Linked DNA regions of Rhodopseudomonas palustris. The main gene of each other region encodes a partner of the protein of the gene in region 2 in a complex. Links are inferred from orthologs where the notes say so. Each region holds a gene or a part of one and is shown on either strand. Other genes may lie near its edges. The genes, in order: tldD and RPPS3_RS06175.

Evidence for each region.
Region 1: the proteins of RPPS3_RS06175 (region 2) and tldD are in contact, whole or in part, in a solved structure (PDB 5NJ9), measured with the Escherichia coli proteins. The link is inferred for Rhodopseudomonas palustris from one-to-one orthologs.

What each region holds. Positions count from the first base shown.
Region 1 is NZ_CP019966.1:915,698-931,455, forward strand. The notes cover bases 7,766-10,703. They hold tldD (metalloprotease TldD), read right to left. Parts: upstream 9,980-10,703; coding sequence 8,552-9,979; downstream 7,766-8,551. Other genes in these bases: lepB (signal peptidase I), read right to left, coding at 7,785-8,555; RPPS3_RS04280 (MarR family winged helix-turn-helix transcriptional regulator), read left to right, coding at 10,211-10,681. Also shown: RPPS3_RS04235 (acyl-CoA dehydrogenase C-terminal domain-containing protein), read left to right, coding at 1-216; RPPS3_RS04240 (acetyl-CoA C-acetyltransferase), read left to right, coding at 382-1,590; RPPS3_RS04245 (3-hydroxyacyl-CoA dehydrogenase NAD-binding domain-containing protein), read left to right, coding at 1,714-3,930; glutathione transferase GstA, read right to left, coding at 4,376-4,990; RPPS3_RS04255 (MarR family winged helix-turn-helix transcriptional regulator), read left to right, coding at 5,113-5,604; RPPS3_RS04260 (glutamate--cysteine ligase), read left to right, coding at 5,698-7,068; RPPS3_RS04265 (PAN domain-containing protein), read left to right, coding at 7,214-7,765; RPPS3_RS04285 (organic hydroperoxide resistance protein), read left to right, coding at 10,795-11,220; RPPS3_RS04290 (invasion associated locus B family protein), read right to left, coding at 11,453-12,001; coxB (cytochrome c oxidase subunit II), read left to right, coding at 12,412-13,269; ctaD (cytochrome c oxidase subunit I), read left to right, coding at 13,336-14,961; RPPS3_RS04305 (heme o synthase), read left to right, coding at 15,034-15,758. UniProt on the Escherichia coli protein: Metalloprotease involved in CcdA degradation. Suppresses the inhibitory activity of the carbon storage regulator (CsrA).
Region 2 is NZ_CP019966.1:1,321,704-1,337,391, forward strand. Bases 136-3,003 are described here. They hold RPPS3_RS06175 (TldD/PmbA family protein), read left to right. Parts: upstream 136-804; coding sequence 805-2,202; downstream 2,203-3,003. Other genes in these bases: RPPS3_RS06170 (DUF6101 family protein), read right to left, coding at 136-506; RPPS3_RS06180 (3'(2'),5'-bisphosphate nucleotidase CysQ), read left to right, coding at 2,189-3,003. Also shown: more of RPPS3_RS06170, read right to left, coding at 1-135; more of RPPS3_RS06180, read left to right, coding at 3,004-3,004; RPPS3_RS06185 (DUF4170 domain-containing protein), read left to right, coding at 3,042-3,290; RPPS3_RS06190 (3-deoxy-D-manno-octulosonic acid transferase), read left to right, coding at 3,360-4,664; lpxK (tetraacyldisaccharide 4'-kinase), read left to right, coding at 4,657-5,679; RPPS3_RS06200 (DUF2093 domain-containing protein), read right to left, coding at 5,689-5,916; xseA (exodeoxyribonuclease VII large subunit), read right to left, coding at 6,061-7,674; RPPS3_RS06210 (alpha/beta hydrolase), read left to right, coding at 7,792-8,781; RPPS3_RS06215 (hypothetical protein), read left to right, coding at 8,778-9,329; RPPS3_RS06220 (transcriptional regulator), read left to right, coding at 9,332-9,634; purD (phosphoribosylamine--glycine ligase), read left to right, coding at 9,792-11,075; RPPS3_RS06230 (alpha/beta fold hydrolase), read left to right, coding at 11,227-12,135; RPPS3_RS06235 (nucleoside deaminase), read right to left, coding at 12,119-12,565; RPPS3_RS06240 (pseudouridine synthase), read left to right, coding at 12,732-14,864; 16S rRNA (guanine(966)-N(2))-methyltransferase RsmD, read left to right, coding at 15,036-15,617.

The DNA.
Region 1 (15,758 bases), 400 kb from region 2 along the record:
CTCTTCGGCCTGGTGGCGATGGGCTACATGTGGGCCAAGATGGCCAAGGTGGCGCAAGACAAGATCGCGGCTGAGGGTGCAAAGCCCTTCCTGACCCGCAAGCTGGTCACCGGCCGGTTCTTCGCCGAGCGGATGCTGCCCGAAACCGCGCTGCGGCTGACCCGGATCGAATCCGGCTGCGCCACGCTGATGGAACTGCCGGCGGAAGCGTTCTGACGCTTTCGTCAAACCAACGTCGTCATTGCGAGCGAAGCGAAGTAGTCCGAGCCGCGCACGAAGTCTGGATTGCTTCGTCGCTACGCTCCTCGCAATGACGCCTCGACACGCGATTGTTCAATTCGTCCGGCTCCTGTGAGCCCGGACCGAAACGGGAGAAAACGGATGCCCGAAGCCTATATTTACGATCACGTTCGCACTCCGCGCGGCCGCGGCAAAGCCGACGGCTCGCTGCACGAGGTGACCGCGCTGGCGCTCGCCACCGTGCCGCTGAAGGCGCTGAAGGAGCGTAACAACCTCAAGAAGGACGTGGTCGACGACGTCGTGATGGGTGTGGTCGATCCGGTCGGCGAAGCCGGTTCGGACATCGCGCGGTTCGCGGCGATGAAGGCGGGCCTCGGCGAAGCGGTGCCCGGCGTGCAGATCAGCCGGTTCTGTGCCTCGGGTCTGGACGCAGTGAACTTTGCCGCGGCGCAGATCATGAGCGGCCAGCACGAGCTGGTGATCGGCGGCGGCGCGGAATCGATGAGCCGCATCGGTCTCGGCGCCTCGGGCGGCGCCTGGCCGATGGATCCGTCGATGGCGATCCCGTCTTACTTCATGCCGCAGGGCATCTCGGCCGACCTGATCGCCACCAAATACGGCTTCTCGCGCGACGACGTCGACGCCTATGCGGTGCGCAGCCAGCAGCTCGCCGCGAAGGCCTGGGACGAAGGCCGGTTCGACAAGTCGGTGGTGCCGGTGAAGGACATCAACGGCCTGACCATCCTGGCCAAGGACGAGCACATGCGTCCGTCGACGACGATGCAGTCGCTGGCGCAGTTGCAGCCGTCGTTCGCGCCGATCGCCGCAATGGGCGGGTTCGACGCGGTGGCGATCCAGTCGCACCCGGAAGTCGAGAAGGTCAACTACGTGCACCATGCCGGCAACTCGTCGGGCATCGTCGACGGCGCCGGCGCGGTGCTGCTCGGTAGCAAGGAAGCCGGTGAGAAGCACGGTCTGAAGCCGCGCGCCAAGATCCGCGCCTTCGCCAATATCGGCTCGGAGCCGGCGATGATGCTGACCGGTCCGGTCGACGTCACCAACAAGCTGTTCGAGCGCTCCGGCATGAAGAAGAGCGACATTGATCTGTTCGAACTCAACGAGGCGTTCGCCTCGGTGGTGCTGCGCTACATGCAGGCGTTCGAGATCGACAACGACAAGATCAACGTCAATGGCGGCGCGATCGCGCTCGGCCATCCGCTCGGCGCTACCGGCGCGATGATCCTCGGCACCGTGCTCGACGAGCTCGAGCGCACCGGCAAGGCGACTGCGCTGGTGACGCTGTGCATCGGCGGCGGCATGGGCACCGCAACGATCATCGAGCGGGTGTGAGTATTCGATAGCGCCGCGGGCCGCGCAACGCGCGTCGGCCTGCTCCCTCCCCCTTGCGGGGGAGGGGAGAAGAACATCAACCGCCGCGCCGCAACGGCTGCTGGCATCGAAGGAGCTAATCAGATGGCCTTCAAGATTTTCAAAGTCGAGACCGACGCCGACGGCATCGCGCTGGTGACCTGGGACCTGCCCGGCAAGTCGATGAACGTGCTCGACGCCACCACGATCGAGGAACTCGGCGCGATCGCCGAACAGACCAGTAAGGACGCCGCGGTCAAGGGCGTGGTGATCACTTCGGCCAAGGAGGCGTTCTGCGCCGGTGCCGACCTGTCGATGCTGGAAGGCATGAACCAGCAGTTCGCCCAGATCCGCAAAGAGAAGGGCGAAGAAGCCGCCCAGAAGATGCTGTTCGACGAGAGCCGCAAGCTGTCGCAGATCCTGCGTGGCATCGAGACCGGCGGCAAGCCGTGGGTCGCGGCGATCAACGGCCTGGCGCTCGGCGGCGGCTTCGAAGTGACGCTGGCCTGCCACTACCGCGTCGCGTCTGACAATCCGAAGACCCGCCTCGGCCTGCCCGAGATCAAGGTCGGCCTGTTCCCGGGCGGCGGCGGCACCCAGCGGATTCCGCGCATCGTCAATCCGCAGGAGGCGATGACCATCCTGCTCAAGGGCGATCAGATCAAGCTCGACAAGGCCAAGGCGCTGAAGCTGGTCGACGCCGTGGTGCCTGCGGCCGATCTGATCAAGACCGCCAAGGACTGGATCAAGAATGGCGGCAAGGCGGTGGCGCCGTGGGACGAGAAGGGCTTCAAGCTGCCCGGCGGTCAGGTGTTCTCCAAGCAGGGCATGATGATGTTCCCGGCGGGCAACGCCATCTATCGCCGTGAGACTTACGACAACTATCCGGCCGCCCGCGCCATCATGAGCTGCGTCTATGAGGGCCTGTTGGTGCCGATGGACGTCGCGCTGCGCATCGAGTCGCGTTACTTCGCGCATGTGCTGCAGACCAAGGAAGCGGCTGCGATGATCCGCAGCCTGTTCCTGTCGATGCAGGAGCTGAATAAGGGCGCGCGCCGTCCGCAGGGTGTGCCGCCGACCAAGGTCAAGAAGCTCGCCATCATCGGCGCCGGCTTCATGGGCGCCAGCGTCGGTTACGTCTCGGCCAAGGCCGGCATCGAAGTGGTGCTGATCGACCGCGACCAGGAGAGCGCCGACAAGGGCAAGGCGCACTGCCAGTCGGTCATCGATGGGCTGATCAAGAAGGGGCGTGCCAAGGAGGCCGACCGCGACGCGCTGATGTCGCGGATCACCGCGACCGCCGACTTCAATGCGATCTCGGACGCCGACCTCGTCATTGAAGCCGTGTTCGAGGATCGCAAGGTCAAGGCCGAGACCTACGCCAAGGCGCAGCCGCTGCTGAAGGAAGGCGCGATCTTCGCCTCCAACACCTCGACTCTGCCGATCAATTCGCTGGCCGAAGAGTTCAAGGACCAGTCGAAGTTCATCGGCATCCACTTCTTCTCGCCGGTCGAGAAGATGATGCTGGTCGAAGTCATCCTCGGCAACAACACCAGCGACGCCACGCTGGCGGCCGCGCTCGACTACACCCGCCAGATCGGCAAGACCCCGATCGTGGTGAACGACAGCCGCGGCTTCTTCGCCAACCGCTGCGTGCTGCGCTTCACCGCCGAAGGCCTCGAGATGCTGATGGAAGGCGTCCCGGCGCCGATGATCGAGACCGCCGCCAAGATGGCCGGCATGCCGGTCGGCCCGCTGTCGCTGGCCGACGAAGTCGCGCTCGACCTGATCCTCAAGATCATGAAGGCCACCGAAGCCGACCTCGGCGAACAGGCGGTCGATCAGCAACAGAAGAAGCTGATGGTCGAGCTGGTCGAGAAGCAGGGCCGGTTCGGCCGCAAGAACGGCAAGGGCTTCTACGTCTATCCGGAGAAGGGCAAGGGGCAGAAGAGTCTGTGGGACGGCATCGCCGCGCTGCAGCCCAAGCATCTCGATCCCGACACCATCGACGTCGAAGAGCTGAAGCAGCGCTTCCTCGCCGTGCAGGCGGTGGAAGCGGCCCGCACCGTCGAGGACAACGTCATCGTCGATCCGCGCGAGGCCGATGTCGGTTCGATCCTCGGCTTCGGCTTCGCGCCGTTCACCGGCGGCACGCTCAGCTACATCGATTTCATGGGCACCAAGGAGTTCGTGGCGCTGTGCCACAAGCTCGAGGGCAAATACGGCTCGCGCTTCACCCCGCCGAAGCTGCTCGAAGACATGGCCAAGACCGGCGACACCTTCTACCACCGCTTCGCCCCGAAGAAGCAGGCGGCGGCGTAGTCAGTTGCTGACTCTTTGAGAAGACGGGGAAGCCGGCTCCGAGCACAGCCGGCTCCCTCTCCCGCTTGCGGGAGAGGGCTGGGGTGAGGGCGCCCCAGGCAATGAGTTCGCAATCTGCGGAGAGATTGGCCTTACCTGGATCGCTACGCGATGCGACCTCTCCCGCAGGCGGGGATGGGTCACGCGATCGAGCCTCAGTGCTCGCGTCGCCCTCACCCCAACCCTCTCCCGCAAGCGGGAGAGGGAGCGCACTGCCGCTGGGGCGAGGCCTCGTCTTACGTCCAGTACAAATAACAAGGGCCGGATCATCGTGATCCGGCCCTTTGTCTTTCCCCGCTACCCCACTCCGTCATTGCGAGCGAAGCGAAGCAATCCAGTTCAGTGCACCGCGCTGGATTGCTTCGTCGCTTCGCTCCTCGCAATGACGAGCGAGAAACGAAATCCCTTACGCCTTCTGCAGCAGACCTTCGCTTTGCAGCGCTTCCTGCACCTTCGGGCGGGCGGCGACGCGGGCCTTGAAGGCGGCGAGGTTGGGGTAGGGGGCGAGGTCGATCTTCATGCGGTCGCACCAGCTCAGGATTACGAACAGGTAGCCGTCGGCGACCGTGAACGACGAGCCCATCAGATAGTCTTTGCCGGCGAGTTGCTTGTCGACATAGCCGAGGTGGCGGGCGATGCGGTCCTTGAAGAAATTCTTGGCGTCTTCGCCGAGCGTCGGGGCGAACAGCGGGCCGAAGCTCTTGTGCAGGTCGGTCGAGATGTAGTTCAGCCATTCCTGCAGCCGGTAGCGCTCCGGCGATCCGTTGGCCGGCGCCAGCTTGCCGGAGCCTTCCTTGTCGGCGATGAATTGCACGATCGCCGGGCCCTCGGTCAGCACCGAGCCGTCGTCGAGGCCGAGCGCCGGCACCGAGCCCTTCGGGTTGATCGCGGCGTAGTCGTCGCCGTTCTCCAGCTTCTTCGCCCGGATGTCGACCTTGACCAGGTCGAACGGCAGGCCGGCTTCGCTGAGCGCGATATGCGGCGACAGCGAACATGCACCGGGCGAATAATACAGCTTCATGGCAGGGGCTCCTCGGCGGGATTGGATTCAGGCGCGCGGGCGATTAAATGCCAGTGCATGGGCAAGTCAAGATTGATGCAGCTGCATACACTAGGTTACAGTCGCCGCGGATGGACGAACCGATGAAACGCAAACCGTCGACCGAGGCCACTGCGGCCTGGGTCCGCCTGATGCGGGTCCGGAGCCGGGTGTTGGACGCTGTCGAGCAGGAATTGAAGAAGGCGGGCTTCCCGCCGCTGGCTTGGTACGACGCGCTGCTCGAATTATCGCGCGCGCCGGGCGGCGAGATGCGCCCGGTCGAGCTCGAAAAGCAGATGCTGATCCCGCAATACTCCACCTCGCGCCTGGTCGACCGGCTGGTCGATGAGGAGCTGGTGGTGCGCCGCGAATGCCGCAGCGACAAGCGCGGCCAGTTCGTTGAAATCACCGAGGCTGGACGCGAATTGCAGAAGAAGATGTGGGCCGCCTATTCGGCGGCAATCGAAAAGCACGTCGGTTCGAAATTGTCCGATGCCGACGCCGTCCGGCTGTGCGGGCTGCTCGACCGGCTCGGCTGTTCGTGCGACGGCTCCGCCGCTGCGCTCGATGCGCGAGACACCGCAGTCTCGCGATGATAAACAGCTCTCGCTTCGTGTTCGCGGTTGCTTCCGGCCGCGGCTTCCACCACCTCGCGTCGCCCGATCCCGCGCGCTTTTTCCGGACTTCCCATGGCGCGTGACCAGCTCGATATGACCCCGCTGAATTCGCGTGACGAACTCGTCGCATGGATCGAGGCGGGCGTGAAATCGCCGGCCGAATTCCGCATCGGCACCGAACACGAAAAGACCCCGTTCACGCTCGACGGCCATCATCCGGTGCCCTACGAGGGCGCCCGGGGCATCGGCGCCCTGCTCGAAGGGATGCAGATCCTGCTCGGCTGGGAGCCGATCATGGAAGGCCCGCACATCATCGGGCTGCACGACGTCACCGGCGGCGGCGCGATCTCGCTGGAGCCGGGCGGCCAGTTCGAATTGTCGGGTGCGCCGGTCGAGACCGTGCACCAGACCCACGCCGAGCTGATGGCGCATCTGGCGCAGGTGCGCGAAGTGGCGACGCCGCTCGGGATCGGCTTTCTGGGCCTCGGCATGACGCCGTCGTGGTCGCGCAGCGAAATCCCGGTGATGCCGAAGGGCCGCTACAAGATCATGACCAACTACATGCCGAAGGTCGGTCGTTACGGCCTCGACATGATGTACCGGACCTGCACGGTGCAGACCAATCTCGACTTCTCGTCGGAAGCCGACATGGTCAAGAAGCTGCGGGTCTCGGTCGCGCTGCAGCCGGTCGCGACCGCGCTGTTCGCCAACTCGCCATTCACCGAAGGCAAGCCGAACGGCTTCTTGTCGTTCCGCTCCGAGATCTGGCGCGACACCGACAATGATCGCTCCGGCATGCTGCCGTGGGCTTTCGAGGACGGCATGGGCTTCGAGCGTTGGGTCGACTACGCGCTCGACGTGCCGATGTACTTCGTCAAGCGCGGCGACAGCTATATCGACGTGGCCGGTTCGTCGTTCCGCGACTTCTTCGACGGCAAGAACGATAAGCTGCCCGGCGAGCGGCCGACGCTGTCGGACTGGGCCAATCATCTGTCGACGATCTTCCCCGAGGTGCGGCTGAAGCGGTACCTGGAAATGCGCGGTGCCGACGGCCAGCCGTGGGGCCGCCTGACGGCGCTGCCGGCGTTCTGGGTCGGCCTGCTGTACGACGACACCAGCCTCGACGCCGCCTGGGAGCTGGTCAAAGGCTGGAGCGCCGAGGAGCGCCAGACGCTGCGGGACGAGGTGCCGCGGCTCGGCTTCAAGGCCAAGATCGGCAACCGCTTCCTGTTCGAAATCGCCAAGGATTGCCTGGTGCTGGCGCATGCCGGGCTGCGTCGCCGCGGCCGCGTCGATCCAACCGGCCTCGACGAATCGCGGCATCTGGCCCCGCTCGACCGTATTCTCGATAACGGGCATACCCCGGCCGAGGAGATGCTCGAGAAGTATCACGGTGCGTGGCGCGGCTCGGTAGAGCCGGCTTACGACGAATACGCGTTCTGAGCGCTGGCGGACCAAGACCGCGCTGGCCCGCGCCGTTCATCCGCCATACAGGTTGCCGGCCGTCAGATGGGCCGTGGGGCTGCGCTCCGGATTGGCCTGAGTTCCATCGGCCAAAGTTCCGGGCCTAACGCGAAAGCAAGTGTGAATGCGAAGCGGCCTGCTCAGGGCGTGTTTGCTCGTGCTCGCCGTGGCTGCGGCGGCGCTGTCGCCGCATGCGTCCCGTGCCCAAGCCAATATCGATCGCATCGGCGGCGATTACCTGCGCACGCCTGTGACCAGCGGCGACCCGGCCGAATGCGCGCTGATGTGCGAGCGCGACAAGCGCTGCCGGTCGTGGACCTTCAGCTATCCGCGCTCGCCCGAAGACGGTGCGATGTGCTGGCTGAAGAGCACGGTTCCGCCGCGCACGCCGAACTCGTGCTGCGTGTCCGGCGTCCGCGGTGCCGGCGTGTTGGAGCCGCGCAACGATTCCAACGAGGTTTCGATCGACCGCTTCGGCGGCGACTATCGCAATTTCGAACTGAAATCGGGCGAGGGCGACGAGGCCTGCAAGGCGGCCTGCGTCGACGAGCATAAGTGCCGGGCCTGGACCTATGCGCGTCCCGGCTATGTCGGCCGCAACGCCCGCTGTTTCCTGAAAAGTCAGATCAAGCCGCCGCGCCGCAAGGCCGGGTTCATCTCCGGCGTGGTGCGCTGAGGCGCAAAACGCTTGCGGCTCAATGCACCGCGGTGAAGAACCGCGCGACGCGGAAGCCGGAGAACCAGTCGGTGAGCGGCTGGCGGCGGACGCCGGGATTCCACGAGCCGACGATGGCATCGACCCGGCCGACCAGGTCGTCGATCGGCAGCATGCCGACGCCGCCTTCGCTGACCGGCACGCGGCTGTCGGCGGAGTTGTCGCGATTGTCGCCCATCACGAACAGGTGGCCGGGCGGCACGGTGACTTCCGCCGTGTTGTCGAGCCGGCCGTTGTCGTACAGCTTGAAGATCGGGTGGGCGACGCCGCCGGGAAGCGTCTCGATGTAGCGCGCGGCGGTCTCATACGAGCCGTTGTCGTCCTCGGCGCGGCCGACCCCGTCCGGCGTGACCTTGGCGGCAACGCCGTTGATGAACACCCGGCCGTTGTCGAGCTGCACGCGGTCGCCGGGCAGGCCGACGACGCGCTTGACCCAGACCTGCGAGCGATCGCCGGACCAGCGAAACACCACCACGTCGCCGCGGTGTGGTGTGGAGCCGAACACCCGGCCGCTTTCCGGCACCGAGACGTGGATCGGCAGCGAGGCAGCCGAATAGCCGTACGGATATTTCGAGGCGAGCAAAGCGTCGCCGATCAGCAGCGTCGGCTCCATCGAACCGGACGGCACGTAGAACGGCTCGGCGACCGCGCCCTTGCCGACCAGCACGATCGCCACCACGGCGGCGAGCTGCGTCAGCTGCGAGCCCCAGCGCCGCGCGGTGCTCGCGGCCGTCTCCGTCTTCGTCGTCATCCGCCGGTGCCTCCGACCGTAATCCTGTCCATGCGCAGCGTCGGCTGACCGACGCCCACCGGCACGCCCTGGCCGTTCTTGCCGCAGGTGCCGATGCCGTCGTCGAGCTGCATGTCACTTCCGATCATGGAAATGCGGTGCAAATCGGTCGGACCATTGCCGATCAGCATCGCGCCCTTCAGCGGCGCTCCGATCTTGCCGTTCTCGATCCGGTAGGCCTCGGTGCACTGGAACACGTATTTGCCTGACGTGATGTCGACCTGGCCGCCGCCAAAGTTCACCGCGTAGATGCCGTTTTTCACCGAGGCGAGGATTTCGGCAGGATCGCGCTGGCCGGCCAGCATGTAGGTGTTGGTCATCCGCGGCATCGGCACGTGGGCGTAGGACTGCCGGCGGCCGTTGCCGGTCGGCTTCATGCCCATCAGCCGGGCGTTCTGGCGGTCCTGCATGTAGCCGGTGAGGATGCCGTCCTCGATCAGCACGGTGCGGCTGGTCGGGGTGCCTTCGTCGTCGATCGACAGCGAGCCGCGCCGTGCCGAGATGGTGCCGTCGTCCACCACGGTGACGCCCTTGGCGGCGACCTGTTGGCCGAGCAGGCCGGCAAACGCCGAGGTCTTCTTGCGGTTGAAATCGCCCTCGAGGCCGTGGCCGACCGCCTCGTGCAGCATCACGCCGGGCCAGCCGGGGCCGAGCACCACGTCCATTTCGCCGGCGGGGGCCGGCACCGATTCAAGATTGACCAGCGCTTCGCGCAGCGCGCCGTCGGCGGCGTCGCGCCACGCCTTGGTTTCGATGAACCGCGCATAGGGTTCGCGGCCGCCATAGCCCTTGGATCCGCTCTCCTGACGGTCGCCTTGGCCGGCGACCACCGAGACGTTGACGCGCACGAGCGGGCGGATGTCGCGATAGCTCTCGCCGTCGGGGCGCAGGATCTCGACCACCTGCCAGGTGGCGCCGACCGAGACCGACACCTGTCGCACCCGCGGGTCCTTGTCGCGGATATAGGCGTCGATCTCGCCGAGCAGCTTGACCTTGGCCTCGAAGCCCGGCGCGTCAAGCGGGTTGTCGTCACCATACAGCTGCACATTGGTGTGCGGCGGCGCCACCGACAGGCTGCCGCTGTAGTCGCCGCGCACCGCAGCGACCGCATCCGCGGCGCGGATCAGCGCGGGCAGCGACACGTCGGAGGAATGCGCGTAGCCGACCGCATCGTCCTTAACGGCGCGTAAACCGAAGCCTTGCGCGGTGTCGTAGGTCGCCTGCTTCAGCCGGCCGTTGTCGAAGGCGAGCGCCTCGGTCTGGCTGTATTCGAGAAACAATTCGCCGTCGTCCGCCCCCTGCAGGCCCCGCGCAATCTCGCGCCTCACCTCGTCGCGATCGAGATTGGCGCGGTCGATGAGCGAGGTCTGGGCTGGGTTGGTCATGAGGTCCTGTTCCCGAAGTTGTTTGGGTCACAAGATAGGCGGTCTGATCTGGTTCTGCGAGGGGTTGGCGGATGAGGGCGCCCGGCGTTTGCAGGCATCGGTTCAACATGCCGTCATTGCGAGCGCTGCGGAGCAATCCAGCTGTCTGCACCAAGCTGGGTCTCAGGGAGACGCATTCGCGCCCAGATGCCTCGCTTGACAATATATCGTGCGCGATATAAATCGAGGTCTATGAAATCGCCCTCGACATCGTCACGCGCGCCGCGCCCCGCCGACAAGCTGAAGCTGGAGACCCAGCTTTGCTTTGCGCTGTATTCGACGCTGCTCGGGGTCAACAAGGTGTATCGGTCGCTGCTGCGCGAGCTCGATCTGACCTATCCGCAATATCTCGTGATGCTGGTGCTGTGGGAGAAGGATCAGGTCAACGTCTCGGAGATCTGCGATCAGCTGTTCCTCGAAACCACCACGCTGACGCCGCTGCTGAAGCGGCTCGAAGCCAGGGGGCTGATCCGGCGGCGGCGGTCGGCCGAGGACGAGCGCCAAGTGATCGTGTCGCTGACGGACGAGGGACGGGGGCTGCGGGCGCGGGTCAAGCACGTGCCCGACTGCCTCGCCGAAGCCATGGGTTATTCCGGCAGCGAGATTGCCGAGCTGCGCGACCGGCTGACCGGTCTTCGTACCAATCTGTTTCGTAGCGCCTGATCAGGGATGACGTTCAGCACGTTCAGCCGCATTTGCTTCTTTGATATATCGTTCGCGATATAGCCTCGCGCGATATTAATCCGCGCCTCTCTCCCACCTGAAAGGACACCACCATGTCAGTCGAGAAAGTTCTCTACCGCGCCACGGCCACCGCCACCGGAGGCCGCGACGGACGCGGCGTCAGCAGCGACGGCCATCTCGATGTCGCCCTGACCACACCGAAGGAACTTGGCGGCGCCGGTGGCGCCGGCACCAATCCGGAGCAGCTGTTCGCGGTCGGCTACTCGGCCTGCTTCCTGGGGGCGATGAAGTTCGTCGCCGGCCGTGACAAGCTGCCGATTCCGAAGGATGTCAGCGTCACCGGCTCGGTCGGCATCGGCCCGATCCCGACCGGCTTCGGCATCGAAGTGGAGTTGAAGATCAGCCTGCCGGGTATGGATCGCGAGCAGGCCCAGACGCTGGTCGACCGCGCCCACATCGTCTGCCCGTATTCCAACGCCACGCGGGGCAATATCGACGTGACGTTGACGCTGGTGTGAGCGGCCGGGCCGCCTCGTTAAGGCGGCCGTTGCCAACACTGACGTCATCGCCCGCGGATGCGGGCGATCCAGTATTCCAGGGCGCTTGTTGGCTCGCCGCGCGCTTGCCACGGAGGCTCTGCGATACTGGGTCCCCGGCATGCGCGGGGGATGACAGCATCATTCTGTTCACGGGCTTCTCGCCCAACACGAGGAGGGCTTGCGTTACGCCGTCGTTCTTGCGCAGGGCGTCCTACGGCAGCTTGTCGTAGCCTTCGCCGAGGCCGTTGAGGCTGAGCGGGAAGCCGATGCCTTCTTCCGGCGTTTCGAAGATGATGAAGGTCGCGGTCTTGGCGTTGCGCAGCTGGCCGAGCAGCTTGTCGTCCATCACCACTTCGGCGACGCAGCCGTTCGGCAGGCAGCGCACGAAGCCGGCGCGGCCGATGTCGGCGTTGTCGAGCTTGAGGCCGAGACCCGACGGCAGCAGCACGCCGAGCGGCGCCACCACGCGCATCAGCTTGCTCTTCTGATCGGCGGTCTTGAGGATGATGACGGTGAGGCCGGCGTTGGAGCGATCCTCCGCCACCACGCTCTGAATCAGCGCGCACTGCTCGGCCTTGGCGCCGGGCGGGGTGTCGCAGCGGATTTGCCAGTCACCATGCACCGACCGCACCGCGCCCTGGGCCTGAGCCGTGCTGCTGCCGGCCAGCGCCCCCAGCGCGATCAACCCGACCGCCAGCATGGCCCCGGACGCAGCGCGGCGGCTCGAGGCAAGGATTGGCGAAAGTCTGGCGAAGCCCATCAGAGATGTTTCCGAGGTGGTGACGGTTGAACGGGATGGTCGGCGGCGGGTTCCGACTGACCGGCAATGACGGCGCCATGAAGGCAGCGCGCGCGCCAGCGAATCAGGCTTCCGTGACATCCGGGTGCTTTGCCTACAGCGAGGGGCACATCTGTCAAGCCGGCCTCACAAGACTGCCGCGCTGTGTCAGCGGCACCGGACAAAATTCTTAACCGATGAGCAGGCCTGGGTTGTTTGCACGCGCGAACCCTCACTCCTGCATTGCGACGTCCCGAGAATTGTGATTTGAAAAGTAGAATAAGAAGCGTTCGCACTTAGGCTACGCTTTTGTGCCGAGCGCAATAAAACTGCACGGCCGGTCACGCCGATACGGCGGGCTCGCTGTGACAAGTCATAGGGAGCGCGGCGGCATGAAGGTGTCGAAGGGGCGTTTGGGGCGGTGGTCGCTGGGACTCGCGATCGCCTGCTGTGCGGCGGCGGTCGGCGGGACCGCATTCGCCGAGATGGGGCAGCCGGCCCCGTGGGAAGTTACCCTGCAACAACCCGCCTCTCCGGTGATGCAAAACATCGTCTGGTTTCACGGCTTCATGCTGTGGCTGATCACTCTGATCACGCTGTTCGTTCTGGCGCTGCTCGTGATCGTGGTGGTGAAGTTCAACGCCAAGGCCAACCCGGTCCCGTCGAAGACGACTCACAACACGCTGATCGAAGTCGCTTGGACGATTGTGCCGGTGCTGATTCTGGTCGCGGTCGCGGTGCCGTCGTTCCGCCTCTTGTTTCTCGAACTCGATATTCCGAAGCCGGACCTCACCGTGAAGGCGACCGGCAATCAGTGGAACTGGACCTACACCTATCCCGACGACAAGATCGAGTTCACCTCGATCATGCTGACCGATGAAGAGCGGGCCAAGATGAATCCGGTCCCGCCGCGCCTGCTCGGCGTCGACAACGAGATGGTGGTGCCGGTCGACAAGGTGGTGCGGATTCAGACCACCGCGGCCGACGTGATCCACTCCTGGGCGATCCCATCGTTCGGCGTGAAGATCGACGCCGTCCCCGGCCGTCTCAACGAAGCCTGGTTCAAGGCCACCAAGGAAGGCCGTTTCTACGGCCAATGCTCGGAACTCTGCGGCCGCGACCACGCCTTCATGCCGATCGTCGTCCGTGTGGTGAACGAACAGGAGTACGAAGCCTGGAAGAAAAAGCAGCAGGTCGCCTCGCGCATGCGTGACGATTCCTACGCCTCGGCCGCTTCCGCCACGCGCTAAGCGGCGGGATCGCAAGACGTCGAACGGAGACCGCAAGGTCTGAGGTTTTCAAGTCAGGATCTGAAGATGGCAATGGAAGCTGCAAGGGTCGCTCATTCCGAACACGCGCACGACGATCACGCGCATGCGCATCCGACCGGATGGCGACGCTATCTGTACTCGACCAACCACAAAGATATCGGGACGATGTATCTGGTGTTCGCCGTAATCGCTGGCATCATCGGCGCGGCGATGTCGATCGCGATCCGGGTCGAGCTGATGTTCCCCGGCATTCAGATCTTCCACAACACCCACACCTACAACGTGTTCGTCACGTCCCACGGCCTGATCATGATCTTTTTCATGGTGATGCCGGCGATGATCGGCGGGTTCGGCAACTGGTTCGTGCCGCTGATGATCGGCGCGCCGGACATGGCGTTCCCGCGGATGAACAACATCTCGTTCTGGCTGCTACCGGCCGCGTTCGCGCTGCTGATCATCTCGACCTTCGTCGAGGGCGAGCCGTCGTCGAACGGCGTCGGTGCCGGCTGGACGATGTATGCGCCGCTATCGACCATCGGGCACCCCGGGCCAGCCGTCGACTTCGCGATCCTGGCTCTGCATCTGGCCGGCGCATCGTCGATCCTCGGTGCGATCAACTTCATCACCACCATCTTCAACATGCGTGCGCCGGGCATGACCCTGCACAAGATGCCGCTGTTCGTGTGGTCGGTGCTGATCACCGCGTTTCTGCTGCTGCTGTCGCTGCCGGTGCTCGCCGGCGCCATCACCATGCTGCTGACCGATCGCAACTTCGGCACCACCTTCTTCTCGGCCGAAGGCGGCGGCGATCCGCTGCTGTTCCAGCATCTGTTCTGGTTCTTCGGCCATCCAGAAGTCTACATCCTGATCCTGCCGGGCTTCGGCATGATCAGCCAGATCGTCTCGACCTTCTCCAAGAAGCCGGTGTTCGGCTATCTCGGCATGGCCTACGCGATGGTGGCGATCGGTGTGATCGGCTTCGTGGTGTGGGCGCACCACATGTACACCGTCGGCATGTCGAGCACGACGCAGGCCTATTTCGTCGCCGCCACGATGGTGATCGCGGTGCCGACCGGCGTGAAGGTGTTCTCCTGGATCGCCACGATGTGGGGCGGCTCGATCGAGTTCAAGACGCCGATGCTGTGGGCGGTGGGCTTCATCTTCCTGTTCACCGTCGGCGGCGTCACCGGCGTGGTGCTGGCCAATGCCGGCGTCGACCGGGTGCTGCAGGACACCTACTACGTCGTCGCGCACTTCCATTACGTGCTGTCGCTCGGCGCCGTCTTCGCCATCTTCGCGGGCTGGTACTACTGGTTCCCGAAGATGACCGGCTACATGTACAACGAGACCGTCGGCAAGCTGCACTTCTGGCTCACCTTCATCGGTGTCAACATGGTGTTCTTCCCGCAGCACTTCCTCGGTCTGTCGGGAATGCCGCGGCGCTACGTCGATTATCCGGACGCTTTCGCCGGCTGGAATCTGGTGTCCTCGATCGGCTCCTATATCTCCGGCTTCGCCGTGCTGGTCTTCCTGTACGGAATGGCGCTCGCCTTCATCCGTAAGGAGCGTGCGGCCGACAATCCGTGGGGCGCCGGCGCCACCACTCTTGAGTGGACGCTGTCGTCGCCGCCGCCCTTCCATCAGTTCGAGGTGCTGCCGCAGGTGCGCTGAGGCCGGTGTTGGAACCTGCATCCGCCGCCGTCGTTGCGGCAGCGGATGCAGCTCGAAAGAAGAGGTGAGCCAGTGTCGGTCATCGACGTCAATCCGATCCCGCTTGCGCCCCGGATCTCCGAAGCCGGCGTCGCCGACTACATCGCTCTGCTGAAGCCGCGGGTGATGTCGCTGGTGGTGTTCACGGCCCTGGTCGGGCTGCTGATGGCGCCGGGGAGCTTCCATCCGGTGCTGGCGATCACCGCAATCATCTGCATTGCGGTCGGCGGCGGCGCCGCCGGCGCGCTGAACATGTGGTACGAGGACGACATCGACGCCAAGATGACGCGTACCGCCAACCGCCCGATCCCGCGCGGTCGGGTGACGCGGTCGGAGGCGCTGACCTTCGGCATGACGCTGGCGTTCTTCTCGGTGGTGACGCTCGGCATCCTGGTCAATTGGATCGCCGCCGCGCTGCTCGCCTTCACGATCTTCTTCTACGTCGTGATCTACACGATGTGGCTGAAGCGTTGGACCGCGCAGAACATCGTGATCGGCGGCGCCGCCGGTGCGCTGCCGCCGGTGGTGGCGTGGGCCTCGGTGACCGGATCGCTGGCGGTCGAACCGATCCTGCTGTTCTTGATCATCTTCTTCTGGACGCCGCCGCACTTCTGGGCGCTGGCACTGTTTCGGAACGACGACTACGCCCGTGCCGGCGTGCCGATGCTGCCCGTGGTCGCCGGCCCCGATCATACCCGGCTGCAGATCCTGCTCTACACCGTCGCGCTGGTCGCGGTGGCGGCGGCGCCGTGGCCGCT
Region 2 (15,688 bases):
TCGCGTTCGCCGCCGAAGCACTTCGGCGCGTCGAGCAGGCGGCCGACCCGTCGGCGCATCAGGAAGCGCGGACGACGCTTGCTGATCACGTGATGACGGCGGCGGCGCTGCGCGGGTTCGCGCTGCTTGTCTTCGGGCAGCTGCGGCAGTCCGAAGATTTCACTCCAGAGCGCCCACATGCGTTCGATCTCCTCGGGATCGTCGCTGATCCCGAGCGGGATCGACAGCGACGGATCGCGGTGCACCAGCATGAGCATGCGGCCGTCATCGAGACCTCGGCAGCCGATGCCGCGGAAGTCGCTGACGCTGACGTTCACCGCCATTCTCATGCCGGCGACGGCGCGGCGTAGCACCACCCGCTCGCGGTGTAGTTCGATTTGCCGGATGCCACCGTCGGCCCGCACATCGTGCGCGTCGAAGCGGATCGGCAGTGAGAGAGGGTCGAGCCGCAAGTCGCGGCTCGACCCGGCGAGGTTAGCCCCGCCTGTTGCTGTTTGACGCCTCACGGCTTTGATCTCCCCGCCGGAATTATGTTCCCGGTCGATGGGTGAGAGCTTGCCAGAGCCCGGTCCGAATTCGCTTAATAAGGCTGGTTAATCGAAACTGACCCCGGCTGCTTCGCCGCTCATGATTGACAGAACCTTGGCCAGCATGATTGACGCAATCTTGCACCGGCGCCGGCAATGAATTGTTCCGGCTGGGAGCAAAGTGCTTGAAGTCCGCGCCGAACAGGCACATCTGTGATGTACACAGCGCGCCTCCGCTGCTCCCGCGTCGTTACTTCCAGCCTTAGGAATTGTATTTGTGAACTCTTCACCAAGCGCACGTTCGTCGGCTTCCTCCTCTGTGGATTCCGCTTTGTTCGATCAGTCGGCGCTGAGCGATTTGGCACAACGGCTGGTCGAGGCGGCGCGTCACGCCGGCGCCGATCAGGCCGATGCGGTGGCGGTCCGCGGGGTGTCACACGGCGTCGAAGTGCGCGACGGGCGTATGCAAGAATCCGAGCGTTCGGAAGGTGACGATGTCGGCCTGCGGGTGATCGTCGGTCGCCGTCAGGCGGTGGTCTCGACCAACGACATCAGCGGGGACGCGGTCACCAAGCTGGCCGAGCGCGCGGTGGCGATGGCCCGCGTCGCGCCGGACGACAAATATGTCGGCCTCGCCGATCCGGATCTGCTGGCGCGCGATTTTCCCGAGCTCGATTTGCTCGATCCGAACACGCCCTCGACCGCCGAACTGGAGCAGCGCGCCTGCGCCGCGGAGGCCGCAGGACTCGCAGTTCCCGGCATCACCAAATCGGGCGGTGCCTCGGCGTCGTCGGGGATCGGCGGCATGGTGCTGGTGACGTCGACCGGTTTCCAAGGCTCGTTCCTGCGCTCCAGCCACAGCATCTCGATGACCGCGATCGCGGGCGAGGGCACCGGGATGGAGCGCGACTATGAATATACGACCGCGCCGCATGCCGCCGACCTGATGTCGCCTGAGGAGGTCGGGCGCGTCGCCGGTGAGCGCACCGCTGCGCGGGTCGGGCCGCGCAAGGTCGAGACCTGCAAGGTGCCGGTGGTGTTCGATCCGCGCGTCGCCGGCTCGCTGGTCGGCCATCTGGTCGGTGCCGCGAATGGCGCATCGATCGCGCGCAAGACCTCATTTCTGAAGGATCGTCTCGGCCAGAAGCTGTTCAAGGACGGCATCCGCATCGTCGATGATCCGCTGCGCAAGCGCGGTCTGCGCTCGCAGGCGTTCGACGCCGAAGGCGTTGCGGTCAAGCCGCTGTCGATCGTCGACGACGGCGTGCTGACGTCATGGCTTTTGGATTGCGCCACCGCGCGCGAGCTCGGCCTCACCACCACCGGCCACGCGCATCGCGGCGTATCGTCGTCGCCGTCGCCGGGGCCGTACAATCTGCATCTCGAAGCCGGGCCGCTCAGCCCGGCCGAACTGATCGGCGACATCAAGCAAGGCTTCTACGTCACCGATCTGATCGGCTCCGGCGTCAACGGTGTCACCGGCGACTACAGCCGTGGCGCCGCCGGGTTCTGGATCGAAAACGGCCAGCGCACCTACGCGGTCAGCGAAGTCACCATCGCCGGGCACCTGATCGACATGTACAAGACGTTGACGCCGGCCAGCGACCTGACCTTCCGCTACGGCGTCAACGCGCCGACGCTGCGGATCGAGGGGCTGACGATTGCCGGACGCTAATCCAGAAACGCGACACATCGAAACATCTGAGAGCGACGCAGCGCTGCTCGCCGACACCGTGCGCGAGGCCGGCGCTCTGGCGCTGTCGATGTTCCGCACCGAGCTGCGGACCTGGACCAAGGGCGCGTCCTCGCCGGTGTCGGAAGCCGATATCGCCGTCGATGAGCTGATTCGACAGCGGCTGCAGGACGCCACGCCGCATTACGGCTGGTTGTCGGAGGAAAGCGCCGACGATCTCACACGGCTCGACAAGGATTGGGTGTGGATCGTCGATCCGATCGACGGCACCCGCGCCTATCTGGCCGGCCGGGAGGATTGGTGCGTTTCGGTTGCGCTGATCGCGAACGCCAACCCGATGCTGGCCGCGGTGTTCGCGCCGGTATCTGGTGAGTTCTTCTTTGCCACGCGTGGCGCGGGTGCGTCGCTCAACGGCGCGTCGCTGCACGCCAGCGTCGGCACCACGCTGGAAGGCGCCAAGGTCGCCGGCCCGAAACCGCTGATCGAACGGCTGGCCTTGCCGTCGACCGCGCACATCCTGCCGCGGATCGGCTCGCTGGCGCTGCGGCTGTGCCGCGTTGCTGATCGTCAGGTCGACGTTGCATTCGCCGGAGGGCAGAGCCGCGATTGGGACCTTGCCGCGGCCGATTTGATCGTGCACGAAGCGGATGGTACAATGACAACTCTCGCGGGCGAGACCATCGTCTACAACCGTCCCGAGGTCACACATGGCGTGCTGGTGGCTGCGGGGCGCGAACGTCATGCTCACATCGTCGAGCATTTTCGCGTTTCTCCGCGAGGCTGAGCGCGCGCATGCCTGTTCGCCGCAATGAGGAAGTTTGATGTCGGACAATGCGCAGCAATTGCTCCACCTCGTAATCGGGGGAGAATTGACGGACCTCGAGAACGTGACGTTTCGCGATCTCGACAAGGTCGACGTCGTCGGGGTGTACCCGAACTACGCAACGGCCTATGCGGCATGGAAGGCCCGGGCGCATCAGACGGTCGATAATGCGCACATGCGGTACTTCATCGTTCATCTGCATCGCTTGCTCGATCCAGAAAAAGAAGCCCGGTCCGCGCAGCACTGATCGCGCGGGACTGACGATGCTGCTCGGCGATGATGCGCGTCACCTTCGCGGTGACAGACGGGGCCGTTGATGGTTGATCCGGTGCCGATGACGCTCCGCGTCTATCGCAAGCTGACCGCTGCCGCGGCGCCGCTGGCGTCGCTGTGGATCGGCCGGCGGCTGAAGCAGGGCAAGGAAGATCCGTCGCGAGTCGGTGAACGTCGCGGTCTCAGCAATGATGCACGGCCGCGCGGGCCGGTGGTGTGGATCCACGGCGCCAGCGTCGGCGAGGTGTTGGCTGCGGCCGGACTGATCGAACGGCTGCGCGCGCTCAACCTGCGCATCCTGCTCACCTCGGGCACGCTGACGTCGGCCCAGGTGGTGGCCAGCCGGTTTCCGCCGGACATCATCCACCAGTTCATTCCTTACGACGCGCCGCGCTTCGTGGACCGCTTCCTCGATCACTGGCGTCCGAGTCTGGCACTGTTCATCGAATCCGATCTGTGGCCGAACCTGATCCTCGCTGCCTCGGCGCGGCGGGTGCCGATGGTGCTGATCAACGGCCGGATGTCGCAGCGCTCGTTCCCGCGCTGGCAGCGTGCGTCAGCAACCATCGGCGCGCTGCTCGGCCGTTTCGATATTTGTCTGGCGCAGTCGCGGGTCGATGCCGAACGTTTCAGTGCGCTCGGCAGCCCGAGCGTGATCACCACCGGCAACCTGAAGATGGATGTGGCGCCGCCGCCGGCCGATCCGGGCCGGCTGGAGCGGTTGCTCGCGGTCACCCGCGGCCGTCCGGTGATCGTCGCCGCCTCGACCCACCCGGGCGAGGAAGAATTGCTGGTGGAAGCGCATCGCCGGCTGTCGGCGAGTTTCCCGACGCTGCTGACCGTGATCGTGCCGCGGCATCCGCATCGCGGCGATCAGGTCGCCGGCCTGGTCGAGGCCGCAGGGCTGCCGGTGGCGCTGCGCTCGCGCGAGCAGCAGCCGATGGCCGCGACCGCGATCTACGTCGCCGACACTATGGGCGAACTCGGGCTGTTCTATCGGCTGGCGCCGATCGTGTTCATGGGCGGCTCGCTGATCGAGCATGGCGGCCAGAATCCGATCGAGGCGGTCAAGCTCGGCGCCGCGATCGTACACGGCCCGCACGTCTCCAATTTCACCGAGGTCTATCGCGCGCTCGACGATGAAGGCGGCGCGTTCGCCGTGCCCGATGTCGACGCGCTGGTACTGCGGATCTCGTCGCTGCTGTCGAACCACGACGCGCGGCAGATCTCGATCACCGCGGCCACCAAGGTGGTCGATCGCCTCGGCGGCGCGCTCGACCGCACCATCGCGGCGCTTGAGCCTTATCTGCTGCAATTGCAGATCGAACAGGGCGCCGGGAATGCGTGAGCCGGGCTTCTGGCACCGGCCTCCTTCGCTGGTGTCGCGCCTGCTGCTGCCGATCGCCGCGATCTACGGCAACATCGCCGCGGCGCGGATGCAGAAGACCGGGACCACGGTCGGCGTGCCGGTGCTGTGCGTCGGCAACTATCACACGGGCGGTGCCGGCAAGACGCCGACGACGCTCGCGCTGGTGGCGCTGCTACGCGAATTCGGTGAAACCCCTGTGGTCCTCAGTCGCGGCTACGGCGGACGGCTGCACGGGCCGGTCCAGGTCGATCCGACGCGGCACAGCGCCGCCGACATCGGCGACGAACCGCTGATGATGGCAGGCCGGGTACCGGTGGTGGTGGCGCGCGACCGCAGCGACGGCGCGGCGCTGGCCTGCGCGCTCGGCGCCAGCGTGATCCTGATGGACGACGGTTTTCAGAATCCGGCGCTGACCAAGGACGCCGCGCTGATCGTGGTCGATAGCCATCGCGGCATCGGCAATGGCAGCGTGTTTCCGGCGGGACCGCTGCGCGCGCCGCTTGCGCTGCAGATCGCGCGCACGGACGCGCTGGTCGTAGTTGGCGACGGCACCGCCGCGGACGGCCTCGCGCAGCAGATTACGAAGAAGGGCGGCGTGGTGCTGCGAGCCCGGCTGGTGCCGGAGCCGGCGTCGGTCGAGGCGCTGCGGGGGCGGCGGGTGCTGGCGTTCGCCGGCATCGGTGATCCGGGGCGGTTCGTCGCAACGCTTCAGGCCAGCGGCGTCGAGGTGGCCGAGCAGCGCGCGTATCCCGATCACCACCCATTTAAGGCCGAGGAACTGGCCGAACTCGCCGCTATCGCCAAGCGCGATGGGCTGACCTTGGTCACCACCGAAAAAGATCTGGCGCGGATCGGCGGCGCGCAGCAGGCGCTCGGCGTGGAGATCGTGCCCTTTGCCGTGACGCTGGCGTTCGGCGACGAGTCGAAGCTGCGGCTGTTCCTGCTCGACCGGCTCAACGGTGCGCGCGCCGAGAGGCTCGCCGGGCGGCGCTAAATCGCGGCCTCAACCCTTGGGCTGAAACGCGTCCGGATAATGCCGCTTCAGCACGGCTTCGGCCGTGGCGTAGGGCTCCTTCAGATCGACGCTCCAATATTTCAGCTCGTCGAGCGGGATCTGCACCCCGGTGACGGCGCAGCGCACATAGGTGCCGGGCGAGATCACGCGGAAGTCGCCATCGAGATACTGCACCTGGGCTTCGCCAGAACCCGAGAAGCCAAATTTGTTCAGCACGGCTGATCTCCTGGAAAACCGCAGGTTGCGGAACGCGGCAACGCTGCGGGTCGATACACCTGACAGATAGAACGGAAGCGCCGCATTGCAAACCGCCGTCCTGTCATGGCGGCGTCGTTTTCCCCGCGGCCAGCGGTTGTCCGGCTAGAACAGCGACCCCTGGCCCGCCGGGCTTGCCGGCCGCTTGGCCGGTTTGGCCGGCGTTGCCGCCGGCTTGGTGGCCTCGGCCGACGATCCGCTGTCGCCGTCGGCGGTGACGGCGACCCGGCCGTCGGCGAATTCGACGCTGAGTCGGGCGCCCGCGGCGACCGATGCAGCGGCGTGCACCGAGCGACCGTCGGCATCCCGCACCAGCGCGAACCCGCGCGCCAGGACTCCGCGGTAGGATAGTGCGGTGAGTAGCTTGCCGGTGGCGTCGACCCGCGCCTGCCGGCGTTCCAGCAGGGTGATCAACGCCCGCCGGGCCCGCTCGGCGAGGCGATCCAGCCGCTCCTGCTCGCGGGCGATCCGCATCCGCTGCGCCTGCTGATTGGCGAGCTTCGAGGCCTGCAGCCGCACCGCCAGCCCCTCGAACCGCTCCCGGCGGTGCCGCAGCGTGGCGCGGGCACAGCGCTGCAATTGCGTGCCGGCGCTGTCGAGCCGGTGGGCGCTGTGCGCCACCTGCGCTCGCAGCACCTTGAGGGTCATGCCGGCCGCCGCAGCGGCGAAGCGGCGGTGATGTGCATGGGTGTTGGCGCGCAGCGCGCGCGGCAGTGAGGCGGCCGCGTTGTCGAGCCGCTGCCGTGGGATCGCCAGCAGGTCGGAGGCGCCGGGCAGGGCACGTGCGGCGGCGCGCAGTTCGTTGCGGCGGAAGTCCTGGCAGCGCTGCCAGCTCGACAGCATCCGCCGGGCCAGCCCGCCGACTTCGACGAACAGCTCGGCGCGCACCGGGACGGCCATTTCGGCCGCCGCCGTCGGGGTCGGCGCACGCTTGTCGGCGGCAAAATCGATCAGGGTGACGTCGGTCTCATGGCCGACTGCCGAGATCAGCGGGATCATGCTGTCGGCTGCGGCGCGGACCACGATCTCTTCGTTGAACGACCACAGATCTTCCAGCGAGCCGCCGCCGCGCGCGACGATCAGCAGATCCGGCTGCGGGATCGGCCCATCCGGGCTGAGTTCGTTGAAGCCGCGGATCGCTGCCGCAATCTGCTCGGCCGAGCCTTCGCCCTGCACCCGCACCGGCCACACCAGCACGCGGCGCGGGAAACGGTCTTCCAGGCGGTGCAGGATGTCACGGATCACCGCGCCGGTCGGCGAGGTGACGACGCCGATCACCTCCGGCAGCCACGGCAGCAGCTGCTTGCGCGCCTCGTCGAACAGGCCCTCGGCGGCGAGCTTCTTCTTGCGCTCTTCCATCAGAGCCATCAGCGCGCCGACGCCGGCGGGCTCGAGCGCCTCGATCACGATCTGATATTTCGACGAGCCGGGGTAGGTGGTCAGCTTGCCGGTGGCGATGACCTCGAGGCCTTCCTGCGGCTTGAACCGCATCCGCCCGGCCACGCCCTTCCAGATCACCGCCTCGATCTTGGCGCCCTCATCCTTCAGCGCAAAATAGCAATGTCCCGACGAATGCGGCCCGCGAAACCCGGTGATCTCGCCGCGCACCCGGACATGCCCATAGGTGTCCTCGACCGTCCGCTTCAGCGCCTGCGACAGCTCGGAAACGGTGAATTCGCCGACATTGGCGAGGGTTTGGGGAGACTGCAGTCGGGCCATGCGATTCGCGGTGTGTTGAGGAGCTGGCAACGTAGGGAGTCTTTGCGGTTCCGGCTACCTTGCTGGGCGATACACTCTGTAATACAGAGTTCTCTATAACATGACGAGGACGCCGGTATGAAAGTGGTGCGGGCAGGGCTGCGGGTCGGGGGATACCTGCTGGGCGGGGTCGGTCTGGTGGCGCTGGCCTTTGCCGTAGCGATCGCCGTGCCGGTGACGAAGCCCGCGCCGCTGGCCTCGATCGACAAAGGCGCCCGAGCGGTCGATCGCAGCGCGATGCCGGCGCTGTCGCGGTTTCAGGCCCGCGACGGCACCGAGCTGGCCTACCGCCGCTACCAGCCACAGCAGGACGGACGCCGAGAAGTCGCAATCGTGGTCCACGGCTCGGCTGGCTCCAGCATTGCGGTGCATGCGCTGGCGCAGGCGCTCGCCGCGCGCGGCGTCGAGACCTTCGTGCCGGATATCCGCGGCCACGGCGGTTCAGGCACGCGCGGCGACATCGGCTATCGCGGCCAGCTCGGGGATGACTTCGCCGATCTGGTCGCGATGGTGCAGGCGGCGCGGCCGGGCGCGCCGCTGGTTCTGGTCGGCCATTCCTCCGGCGGCGGCTTCGCGCTGCGAATGGCGGGCTCGCCGGTCGGCGGAGCCATCGCCCGGACCGTGCTGCTGGCGCCTTATCTCGGCTACCGCGAACCGACCAATCGGCCCGGCAGCGGCGGCTGGGCCTCGCCTGACCTGCCGCGCATCATCGCGCTCGATGTGTTGCGCGGCTTCGGCGTCGCCTGCTGCGACCAGCTTCCGGTGGTGGCCTTTGCGGTCCCGGCGGGGTCGGAGAAATACGTCACCACAGCTTATTCGTTCCGGTTGCTGACCGGCTTCGGGCCGAGCCGCGATTTCCGCTCCGATCTCGCCGGCGCCACGAGCCCAATCACCGTCATGGTCGGCGCGGCTGATGAACTGATGCGCCCCGAGAACTATCAGTCCACGATGGGTGACCGCGTCAGCGTCAAGTTGCTGCCCGGCGTCGATCACATGGGCATCGTCGCCGATCCATCGGCGTTGTCGCGCATCGCCGATGTGGTCGTCGGCGCCGGAGCCGGCTCATGAGCAGTATCGACGCCAAGCAGGCCGCCGAGGCGCTGTCGGATATCGAGGTGATCGTTCGGCGGGTGCGCCGGTCGCGGATCTACCAGCTGACCAGCCTGATCCTGATGCAATGGGGCGCGCTGGTGCTCGCCGGCTATCTCGCTTCCTATCTGTGGCCGCGTTCCGCCGGCTGGCTCTGGGTCGCGGTCAACGCTATCGGCGTCTGCGGCACCTTTGCGATCGGCATGTTCGTGCGCCGGCGCAGCGGCGTTGGCTTCGACGTCCGGATTCCGCTCGCGCTCTTGCTGTTTTTCGCGTTCGGCTATCTCAACTGCTTTCTCGGCCATTTCGGCCCGCGCGAACTCGGCGTGTTCTGGCCGATCTATTTCATGATGGTGTACAGCATCGCCGGTCTTTGGGTCGGCCGTGCCTTCGTGGTGATCGGGGTCGCCATCATCGCGCTGACGCTGATCGGCTATGTCTTCAGCGGCGATTGGTTCGACCTGTGGATGGCGATGGTCAACGGCGGCGGGCTGATCCTTGGCGGATTGTGGATGCGCCGGGATTGATCATGGCCGAACTCGACGACATCATTCACCAGCCGCTGCGGCTGAAGATCATGGCGGCGCTGAACGCGCTGCCGGAGCGCCAGGGACTCGAATTCGTCCGCCTGAAGAAGCTGACCGGGGCGACCGACGGCAATCTCGGGGCGCATATCGAGACGTTGGCGCGGGCCGGATATGTCGCGGTCGACAAAGCGTTCGTCGGCAAGAAGCCGCAGACCACGGTGACGGCGACCGCCGCCGGCCGTGCCGCCTTCGCCCGGCATGTTGCTGGCTTGCGCGAAATCATCGCCGGCAGCGCGCCGGAGTAGCGATCTTGACCATTACGCCGCTGCGGGCCTATCGGGGCCGCCCGGCGGATCCGGCGGCGGTCTGAAGAAGCTGTGATAGCCGCACCGGCGATTGTTGCGGCAGCGGGCTGCCGTGTTACACCCTGCGCCAAACGGGCAATGGTGCGAGCTTCCCTTCATGAACATCCTTCTCCTCGGCTCGGGCGGGCGCGAACATGCGCTGGCCTGGAAGATCGCGGCCTCGCCGCTGGTCACCACGCTGTGGTGCGCGCCGGGCAATGCCGGGATCGCTCGCGAGGCGACCTGCGTGGCGCTGGACGTCGGCAACCACCAGGCCGTGGTCGAGTTCTGCAAGGCCAATCAGGTCGACTTCGTGGTGGTCGGGCCGGAAGCGCCGCTCGCCGCCGGGATCGTCGACGATCTGGCCGCGGCCGGCATCAAGGCGTTCGGACCGAGCCGGACGGCGTCGCAGCTCGAAAGCTCCAAGGGCTTCACCAAGGATCTATGCAAGGCGCACAACATTCCGACCGCCGCCTATGAGCGGTTCGGCGATCCGAACGAAGCCAAGGCCTATATCCGCGCCCAGGGCGCGCCGATCGTGATCAAGGCCGACGGTCTTGCCGCCGGCAAGGGCGTCGTGGTGGCGAGCACGCTGGCCGAAGCGGAGGCCGCGATCGACATGATGTTTGGCGGCGGCCTCGGCAATGCCGGCGTCGAAGTGGTGGTCGAGGATTTCCTGGTCGGCGAGGAGGCGTCGTTCTTCGTGCTGTGCGACGGCGAGCACGCGCTGCCGCTTGCCACCGCGCAGGATCACAAGCGCGCCTATGACGGCGACAAGGGACCGAACACCGGCGGCATGGGGGCGTATTCGCCGGCGCCGGTGATGACCGATGCGATCTGTCAGCAGGCGATGCAGCAGATCATCTACCCGACGCTGAAGGCCATGAAAGCGATGGGGGCGCCGTTCAAGGGCGTGCTGTTCGCCGGGCTGATGATCACCGAGGATGGTCCGCAGCTGATCGAATACAACGTCCGCTTCGGCGATCCGGAATGTCAGGTGCTGATGATCCGGATGAAGGACGATATCGTGCCGGCGCTGCTCGCCTGCGCCGACGGCCAGCTCTCGCATATCAGTCTGCGCTGGCACGACGAGCCGGCGCTGACCGTGGTGATGGCCGCCAAGGGCTATCCGGGCCATTACGAAAAGGGCACCCGCATCGCCGGGCTCGACCGTGCCGAGACGATTCCGGGCGTGCAGATCTTCCACGCCGGCACGGTGGCGTCGGGCGACTGGGTGCTCGCCAATGGCGGCCGGGTGCTTGCCGTGACCGCGTCGGCCAAGACCGTCGCCGAGGCACAGCGCCGCGCCTACGAGGCGATCGGCGTGATCAACTGGCCCGAAGGCTTCTGCCGCCGCGACATCGGCTGGCAGGCGGTGGCGCGGGAACGACGAGGGAAGTAGTTGCGTTAAGTATCGTAGTAAGACCTGATACGTCGTCATGCCCGGGCTCGTCCCGGGCATCCACGTCTTTAGGGCCTAACCGCCGCGAAGGCGTGGATGGCCGGGACGAGCCCGGCCATGACGGAGACTAACAACAATGGAGAGACCGCCGATGCCCGATCTCGCCGACTTGTTTCCGGGCTTCGGCTCGGAATGGATCAACACCTCGTCGGGCCGGATCTTCGCGCGCGTCGGCGGCGACGGGCCGCCGCTGTTGTTGCTGCACGGCTTTCCGCAGACCCATGTGATGTGGCACCGCGTCGCGCCGAGGCTGGCCGAGCGCTTCAAGGTGATCGTCGCCGATCTGCCCGGCTACGGCTGGTCCGATATGCCGGAGAGCGACGATCAGCACACGCCCTACACCAAGCGGGCGATGGCCAAGCAGCTGATCGAGGCGATGGAGCAGCTCGGCCACGTGCATTTCGCACTCGCCGGACACGACCGCGGCGCCCGCGTCAGCTATCGGATGGCGCTGGATTCGCCGGGCCGGCTGTCGAAGCTCGCGGTGCTCGATATCCTGCCGACCTACGAATACTGGCAGCGGATGAACCGCGCCTATGCGCTGAAGATCTATCACTGGAGCTTCCTGGCGCAGCCGGCGCCGCTGCCAGAAAACCTGCTCGGCGGCGATCCCGATTTCTACGTGAAGGCCAAGCTGGCGAGCTGGACTCGGGCCGGTGATCTTTCCGCGTTCGATCCGCAGGCTATCGAGCACTACCGCATCGCGTTTGCCGACCCGATGCGGCGGCACGTGATGTGCGAAGACTACCGCGCCGGCGCCTATGCGGATTTCGAGCACGACAAGGCCGATGTCGAAGCCGGCAACAAGATCCCGGTGCCGATGCTGGCGCTGTGGGGCGCCTCTGGCATCGCGCAGTCGGCCGCGACGCCGCTCGATGTCTGGAGAAAATGGGCGTCCGACGTGCAGGGCGCGCCGATCGAATCCGGGCATTTCCTGCCCGAGGAAGCGCCGGACCAGACCGCCGAGGCTTTGGTGAAGTTCTTCAGCGCCGGGCCCTGAAGAACTCCCGCAGCATCGTCGCGGCTTCGCGCTCGCCGACGGCGGAATACACTTCCGGCGCGTGATGGCAGGTCGGCTGGCCGTAGAACCTCACGCCGGATTCGACCGCGCCGCCCTTCGGATCGAATGCGCCGAAATACAGGCGCCGGATCCGCGCGAACGAGATCGCGCCGGCGCACATCGTGCACGGCTCCAGCGTGACGTAGAGGTCGCAATCGACCAGCCGCTCGCTGCCGAGCTTGGCTGCGGCCTCCCGGATTGCCAGCAGTTCGGCATGGGCGGTGGGGTCGCGGTCGGTCAGGGTGCGGTTGCCGGCTTTGGCGATCACCACGCCGTCGCGGACGATCACGCAGCCGATCGGCACCTCGCCGGCGGCTCCGGCCGCGGCCGCCTCGGCCAGCGCCAATTCCATGAAAGTGGAAGCCGTCATCGTCGTTCTTGGCTCGTCTCGACCCGAAAACTCTGCTAGGAGACCGACTTCAGCAAAAGTGGATGGCTGTTTTGCGTGACCATGCGCGTTTCAATCGGAGCGCGCGGCCTGCGAGCCGTTCCCGACTGCCTGAGCCCCATTTCGTGTTTCGATAGAAAGACCAGTCATGCCCCGCGACACCCGTAAAGACAACGATTCTGCGCGCGGCCGCCGCGACCGGCAGGGCAGCAAAGGCAGTTTCGGCGGCAAAGCCGGCGCCGGTGGCAAGGGAGCGTTCGGCGGCAAGGGCCGCTCGGGCGCGGCCCGCGGGCCGGAGAAGAAGTTCGCCAAGCGCGCCGCCGAAGGCGCCGGCGAGGCCCGCGGCGAGAAGAGCTACGCCAAGAAGTCGTTCGGCGGCGATGCAAAGCGCTCGTCGTTCGGCGGCGAGGGCAAGCGGCCCTATGCCAAGCGCGACGGTGCCGCGCCGCGCCGCGACTTTTCCGACCGTCCGCGCCGCGAAGACGGTGAGGCGCCGCGTCCCCGTTTTGGCCGCGACGATAGGCCCGCGCGCAGCGGCGGCGATCGTGCCGAGCGGGGGCCGCGCAAGGAGTTTGGTGATCGGCCGAAGCGGGATTTCGGTGACCGCCCCAAGCGGGATTTTGCTGATCGGCCGAAGCGTCCGTTCCAGCGTGACGGCGAGCCTGGCCGCGACCGCGGTGACGAGAAGCCGTGGCGGGCCCGTGAGGATCGGCCGGCGCGTGCCGGGGGCGATCGCGACCGCAAGTTCGACAAGGGCGGCTTCGACAAGCCGCGGTTCTCGAAATCGCGTGACGACAAGCCGCGCTTCGATCGGGATCGGGAAGACAAGCCGCGGTTCGACAAGGCTCGCGGCGACAAGCCCAGGTTCGATCGTGGTGAGCGCTCGGACCGTCCGGAACGCGGCGGCGACCGGCCGAAATTCTCGCGCCCCCGCGACGGCGAGCGTGGCGAACAGCGTCCGTTCCGCGAACGCAGCTTTGATCGTCCCCGCGAGGATCGCCCGCGGAGTGACCGTCCCCGCAGCGACCGTCCGCGTGAGGATCGCCCGCAGCGCGACCGCGCCGCCAAGCACGGCGACTGGCACGAGCATCCGCGCAGCGAAGGCCGCGGCTTCGATCGTCCCCGCAAGGGTCGGGACGAGGAGCGCGGCTTCGATCGTCCGCGCCGCGACAATGAGGACGACAGCAGGGTCTTCGCCAAGCGTCCGGCGTTCGGCGGCCGCGGAGCGTTCCGCAAGCAGGATCCGGCAGCGGCCAAGCGTAAGCCAGCCGCTCCCGCGAAGTCCGACAAGGCCGGCGAGCGCATCGCCAAGGTGGTGGCGCGCGCCGGGCTGTGCTCGCGCCGCGATGCCGAGACGTGGATCACGGAAGGCCGTGTCACCGTCAATGGCAAGGTGATCGATTCACCGGCGCTCGACGTCAAAGCCAGCGACGTCATCACCATCGACGGCAAGCCGTTGCCGGAGCGCGAGCGCACGCGGCTGTTCCTGTATCACAAGCCGCGCGGGCTAATGACGACCCACAGCGATCCGGAAGGCCGGCCGACGGTGTTCGATAATCTGCCCGAAGGCTTGCCGCGGCTGATCTCGATCGGCCGGCTCGACTTCAACACCGAGGGCCTGCTGCTGCTCACTAATGACGGCGGCCTGGCGCGCGCGCTCGAACTGCCCGAGACCGGCTGGCTGCGGCGCTACCGCGTCCGCGCCCACGGCGAAATCACCCAGGCCCAGCTCGACGAATTGCAGAACGGCATCGAGGTCGACGGCGTGCAGTATGGCCCGATCGAGGCCAAGCTGGAGCGCGATCAGGGCGCCAATGTCTGGCTGGTGTTCGCGATCCGCGAGGGCAAGAACCGCGAAGTCCGCAACGTGCTGGCGCATCTCGGCCTCGAAGTGAACCGGCTGATCCGCGTCTCCTACGGTCCGTTCCAACTGCTCGAGCTCGGCGAAGGCGAGGTCGACGAGGTCAAGACCCGCGTGCTGCGCGATCAGCTCGGCGAGAAGGTGATTGCGCTCGCCGGCTGCGACTTCGCCGGCCCGTCGCCGAGCGAGACCAAGCCGAAGCCGCGCGCCGGCAAGGTCGTGTCCGCCGAGGAGTGGGCGGTGGCCGAGGCTGCCCCCGCGCCGAAGAAGACGATTACCAAGCGCGGCGCGGTCGAAGATCGCAAGGGCCGCAAGGTCAAGGTCGAACGCACTGCCAGCGAAGGCGGCAATCGCCCGCTGTCGCGCGGCCCCGCCCGCCGCTACCACGGCAAACGCGACGCCGCGCCGCGGGACGAGTGAGTTCGGTTTCATGCTGATCGACGGCACGGCGCTTGTGCTCCCTCCCCCCTTGCGGGGGAGGGTCGGGGTGGGGGGTAGCTACGAAGCAAGGTTTTGCTTGTGGACCCCCACCCCCGACCCCTCCCCGCAAGGGGGAGGGGAGCGCGCCTCGTTCGTTTCGAGCTACCTGCAATCTCTACGAGCACTCCCATGCGCGTGATCGGCGGACGGCTGCGGGGGCGCAATCTGGTGGCGCCGACGTCGCGGGATATTCGGCCGACGGCGGACCGGTTGCGCGAGTCGGTGTTCAACATTCTGATGCACGCTTATGAGAATCCGCTGCTCGATGCGCGGGTGCTCGACCTGTTCGCCGGCACCGGCGCGCTGGGTATCGAGGCGTCGTCGCGTGGCGCTAAGTTCGTGCTGTTCGTCGACAACGGCGCCGAGGCGCGCGCATTGCTGCGCGCCAATGTCGAGGCGCTCGGGCTCGGCGGTGTCAGCAAAGTATATCGCCGCGATGCCGCCAATCTCGGGCCGGCGCATCCGGTCGAGCCGTTCGGCGTCGCGTTCCTCGATCCGCCATACCGCAAGCAGCTTGCGGAGGCTTCCCTCGCGTCGCTGCGCGACGGCGGCTGGCTGCTGCCGGGCGCGCTGGTGATCGTCGAGGAAGCCAAGGATGCTGGCTTCACGGCCCCGGCCGGCTACACCGAACTCGCCCGCCGCGCCTATGACGACACCGAGTTCACATTCCTGCGGTTCGGCGAGGGCGAGTAGTCCGTTTTTTTTCGACGTCATTCCGGGGCGCTCGCAAAGCGAGCGAACCCGGAATCCAGAGGTTGTTTCGC